2 regions of the Cellulomonas algicola genome follow, and region 2 is predicted to be linked to the other one. Evidence: riboswitches for the same ligand, from Rfam matches in the RefSeq annotation. Region 2 holds a riboswitch; the other holds the start of a gene.
What was found. A riboswitch is a leader RNA that binds a small molecule or an ion and turns the genes downstream of it on or off. The one in region 2 is predicted to bind cyclic di-AMP.
Positions count from the first base shown of each region.

Region 1: it holds a riboswitch for cyclic di-AMP, as region 2 does, so the genes downstream of both, KOV94_RS02050 (C40 family peptidase) here and KOV94_RS21345 (C40 family peptidase) in region 2, are expected to answer to the same signal.

Region 1 is NZ_JAHKSJ010000002.1:444,001-446,452, forward strand. It holds gene KOV94_RS02045 (iron-dependent transcriptional repressor DtxR) at 35-736, shown strand; cyclic di-AMP (ydaO/yuaA leader) riboswitch at 1,020-1,179, shown strand; gene KOV94_RS02050 (C40 family peptidase) at 1,272-1,961, shown strand; gene KOV94_RS02055 (HNH endonuclease) at 2,227-2,452, shown strand, end outside.
Region 2 is NZ_JAHKSJ010000021.1:4,252-6,703, reverse strand. It holds gene KOV94_RS15655 (F510_1955 family glycosylhydrolase) at 1-416, opposite strand, end outside; cyclic di-AMP (ydaO/yuaA leader) riboswitch at 684-848, shown strand; gene KOV94_RS21345 (C40 family peptidase) at 1,321-1,641, shown strand; gene KOV94_RS15645 (DUF305 domain-containing protein) at 1,755-2,375, opposite strand.

The DNA.
Region 1 (2,452 bases), on a different contig from region 2:
CGCCGAGGCACGGACTGATGGTGGAGGCGTAGCGGTGAGCGACCTGATCGACACGACGGAGATGTACCTCAAGACGATCTACGAGCTCACCGAGGAAGGCCGCACGCCCCTGCGGGCGCGCATCGCGGAGCGTCTGGGTCACTCGGGTCCGACGGTCTCGCAGACGGTGGCGCGCATGGAGCGCGACGGCCTCGTGGTCGTCACGGGCGACCGGCACCTCGAGCTCACGCCCGAGGGTCAGGCGAAGGCCGTGCGCGTGATGCGCAAGCACCGGCTCGCCGAGCGGCTGCTCACGGACGTCATCGGCCTGGAGTGGCCGTACGTCCACGAGGAGGCGTGCCGCTGGGAGCACGTGATGAGCGAGCGCGTCGAGAAGCGCCTCGCGTCGCTGCTCGACCACCCGCACTTCGACCCGTACGGCAACCCGATCCCGGGTCTCGCCGAGATCGGCGAGGAGGTCACGCACGAGGGGTTCCTCGACGGCGTGACGCCGCTGACGGCGATCTCGCCGGCGGTGGGCCAGGACGGCGGCCGGGCGGTCGTCGCGCGCATCGCCGAGCCGCTCCAGGTGGACGTCGAGCTGCTGAGCCGGCTGGCCGACGCCGGGGTGCGCCCGGGCAGCGAGATCGACGTCGAGCGGGGCGACGGCGTCGTCACGGTCGCGGTGCCGGGCTCGGCGACGGTCCTCGACCTCCCCGACGACGTCGCGCGGCACATCTTCGTCGGCGTCCGCTGACCCCTGCGCGACACACGCCCGTCGGGCGGCGCGCGCCGTTCACCGGAGCGGGTGAGATCGGCCACCTGCCCGTGTGCGCGCTCCCACGCGCCGGAGACCGTCTTCCCAGGTGGTCCCGGCGTGTCGCCCCGGCGCGCCGGACGGGCGTCCAACTTCGGACGTTTCTCTTCGTGATCGGAACGTGACAATCGCCGGAGGGGTCCTGTACGTTCGACCTGCTTCAAGGAACCCTCCTCCGCGAAGCCCTCGAGCGGAACGCCTAACCCTGCCGCCGCCCCGAGGTCCGTACGAACCGCCGGCAGGGGCGGGGGACCCACGATTTGTGGTCCACCGGAGACGGTGACCTTGGGGTGAAGCCGAGGTGGCAGCAGGACCGCCACCGACGCCGGGTGTTCTCCCACCCGAACCCGACAGCTCACCTCGCAGGCGACAGGAGAGGCACCTCGTGACCGTGAGCACCACTCGCGCCCGGCACCGGTCTGCGCGTCGTCCCTCGACGCCTCTGACCGAGCTTGCTTCGGCCGCCTCGGAGCAGATGGGCACCGTCGGCCGTCGTACGGCCGTCGTCGCCGCGTCCTCCGGCCTCGTCGTGACGATGATCGGCGCCGCTCCCGCGGGCGCCACGTCCGACTCGGCCGCCGGCGCACTGAACTCCGTCGACACCGCAGCACTGACCGCGTCCGCGCGCGCCGTGCTCAACACGTCCCCCGTCGTGAGCTCCCCGGCCGAGGCCGCGTGGACCTTCGACGCCCCGACCGTGACGGCCGTCAAGCCGACGCCTCCGCCGGAGACGCGTCGCGCCACGGCCACCACGACGTCGCGCACCGCCGACCGTGCCGCCACCACGACGACGGCGAAGGCGGCCACCAACGCGCCGATCCCGCAGTCGGTCGCCGGCAACGCGGTCCTCGAGATCGCCGCCCGCTACGTGGGCACCCCGTACGTCTCCGGCGGCTCGTCGCCCGCGGGCTTCGACTGCTCGGGCTTCGTCTCGTACGTCTACGCGCAGCTCGGCGTCTCCCTGCCGCGCACGTCGTCGGGCATCAAGGCCGCGGCGACGGTCATCTCCCGCGACCAGGCGCAGCCGGGCGACCTCATCTGGAGCCCCGGGCACATCTCGATCTACGCCGGTGGCAACCAGCAGATCGACTCGCCGCGTCCCGGCAAGACGGTCCAGTTCCGCGCGATCTGGCAGAGCTCGCCGGTCTTCCTGCGGGTCGGCTGACCCCAGGCACCGCTTCACCGAGGCCCCGACGACGTCCGCGTCGTCGGGGCCTCGTCGTCGTCCCGCGACGCCGGCACGACCGCACGTGCCGTCGTCCGCGCGTCACGGCCGGTCGTGAGGTGGACGTGCGTCCGGCGTTCACCCGCGGCGCGCACGGAACTCCGATGGCCGTGGCGAGGTCGCCGCGTACGCTGGTCGCGCACCACGCTGTTGCTTCGCCGGGCCGGCAGCCAGCCGGTCCGACCCGTGAGGTCGGGAGGACGCCGTGCTGACCGAGACAACTGCCCTCGCCCCCGAGGGGGGCGGGACGGTCGGCGCGAGCGCCCGTGCCGTCACCGCGCCGCCCGGCTCCCGGGCGATCCCGTCGGCGCTGTCGTCGGGCGCCCGCTCGCTGCTGCTCAACGCGAGCATGGAACCGCTGTGCATCGTGAGCCTGCGACGGGCCGTGCTGCTCGTGATGAGCGGCAAGGCCACGGTGCTCGAGACCGACG
Region 2 (2,452 bases):
CATGTCTCCCCGGCGTCGGTCGACTCGATGAGCCCCACCGGGTTCGGGAGGTCCACTCCCGCGCCCGGGTGGCCGGAGGCGTAGAAGTGCCCAGGACCGGCCGCGGTGAAGCCCATGAGGTCGATGACCGGGCCGACGCGGGTCCACTCCGAGCCGTCGCGCAGGAACAGTCCTTCGTGTGTCGCGAGGTAGACGCGACCGTCGGCCGCGTCGATCGCGACACCGTGCACATGCTCACCGGGCAGTGCCGAGCCCGAGCTTTGGTCGTCGTCGTGTGAATGGGCGTGCCCGTCGCTCGCAGTGGCGACCGGCGCCGCCGGCGTCTGTCGACCGTCGGCGTCGGAGCAGGCGGTCACGAGGGTGGCGGCGACGAGCGCAGTCAGAGCCGCCACGGCGCGGCGGGGCATGCGGTTCATGAGGTCGTCCTGATCGATGGCGGGAGGAGGTGCGCTGGCGAGGTCGCGGCCCGCGCATGACCAGCCTCACCCGAGCCGTGCCGAGCGGCGTCGCGATTTGCTCAAGGTTTGATGAAGTCACCCCCCCAGCGGGCGCAGCGAACGCCGTCTGGGCCCTTGGTCTCCTTCTATGAAGATCCCGTTGAGTTTCGTGTCGGCGGGGTCGGCGAAGGCGGACGCTCGTCTAGCCTCGACTTGCCGGTGCACCGCCGGCACGTCCTCGGTGGGCGCCGAACCCTGCCGACCCCGAGGCCGCACATCGAGCACGAGAGGCAGGGACGGGGGACCCAGGAGTGCGGGCACCACGGTGCCCTCGGGGTGAAGCCACGATGTGGCCGGGAGACTTCCGCCCGAACCCGACAGCTAACCTCGCAGGCGTTCGGGAGGTTCTTCCATGCCCGCTCGCTCCGCGAGTTCCCGCCACCGTGCGGCCCGTCGTCCACGCACGGCCCTTGACGACCTGGTGGTCCGTTCCACCGACAGCGTGAACGAAGCCGGCCGACGCTCCGTCGCCGTCGCAGCTGCCTCCGGACTTGCCTTCGGGCTCGCTGCCGCACCGACGTACGCCGACCACCCGCGCGAGTCTGCCCAGTCGATCGGCGGAGTTGACACGGACGCCGCCACGGCGGCCGCGCGTGCCCTCATCGGTGCGCGGGTGGTCACGGCGCCGGCCGAGGCGACGTGGACGTTCGACGCTCCCGTCATCACCGCGGTCGCCCCGCCTCCGCCTCCGGCCCCGGCTCCGGCCGAGACCCGGGCGACGGCGTCGAGCCGTTCCCAGGAGCGCCGCGCCACCACCCCCGCGGCCGCGCCGGCAGCCGCGGCCCCTTCCGTGGAGGTGCCGGCGAGCGCGTCCGGAAGTGCGGTGGTCGAGATCGCGATGCGGTACATCGGCGTGCCGTACGTGTCGGGCGGGACGACTCCTTCCGGTTTCGACTGCTCGGGCTTCACGTCGTACGTGTACGCGCAGGTCGGCATCAACCTCCCCCGGACCTCGAGCCAGCAGCGCTACGCCGGGACGGTCGTGTCCCGTGCCGACGCGCAGCCGGGCGACCTGATCTGGTCCCCGGGGCACGTCGCGATCTACGCGGGCGGCGACATGCAGGTGGACTCCCCGCGTCCCGGAAAGACCATCCAGCTGCGCGAGATCTGGCAGTCGAGCCCGACCTTTATCCGCCTGGGCTGACGACCACCCGGCGACGACCAGCGGCACCGACGGGCTGGACCGTCTGCCAGGACGGCTGAGACGACGAGGGCCGGCCATCGCACCCGCGGTGGCCGGCCCTGCTCGTGCGCTGACTACATGTCGCTCAGCAGGTTCGTCATCTCCGTGATCTCGGCCGTCTGTGCGTCGATGATCGTGCGTGCGAGCGCGAGCGCGTCGGCGTTCTCGCCGTCCTCGAGCTGCTGCTCGGACATCACGATGGCGCCCTTGTGGTGCTCGATCATGAGCTCGAGGAAGCGCCGGTCGAAGTCCGCTCCGGACAGGCCGTCGAGGTCCGCCATCGCGCCCTCCTGGTCCATGCCGTCCATGTCCATCCCGCCATGGTCCATGCCGCCGTGCCCCATCTCGTCCGGGCCGGGCTCACCCCATGCCTCGAGCCACCCGGTCATCTGCTCGATCTCGGGGCCCTGGGCGGCGGAGATCCGCTCCCCGAGGGCGACCACCTCAGGTCGTTCGCCGCGCTCGACGGCGAGCTCCGCCATCTCGATCGCGCCCTCGTGGTGGACGATCATCATCTGAGCGAACTGGGCGTCGGCGTCGTTGTGTGCCTCGGTCTGGGAGGTCTCGGCGGTGGTCGGCGACTCGCCAGCGCCGGTGCCCTCAGAGGCGTCGCCCCCGGAGCATGCGGCGAGCGTGAGGGCGAGGGTCGTGGCGGCCGCTGCGGCTACCAGGCGGCGGCGTGCGGTCGTGGTCATGGGGATCTCCTGAACGTCGGGACGGTGCGGTCGGTGCGGACCTAGGCGGCAGGCGTCTGCGAACAGCATCCGCCCGC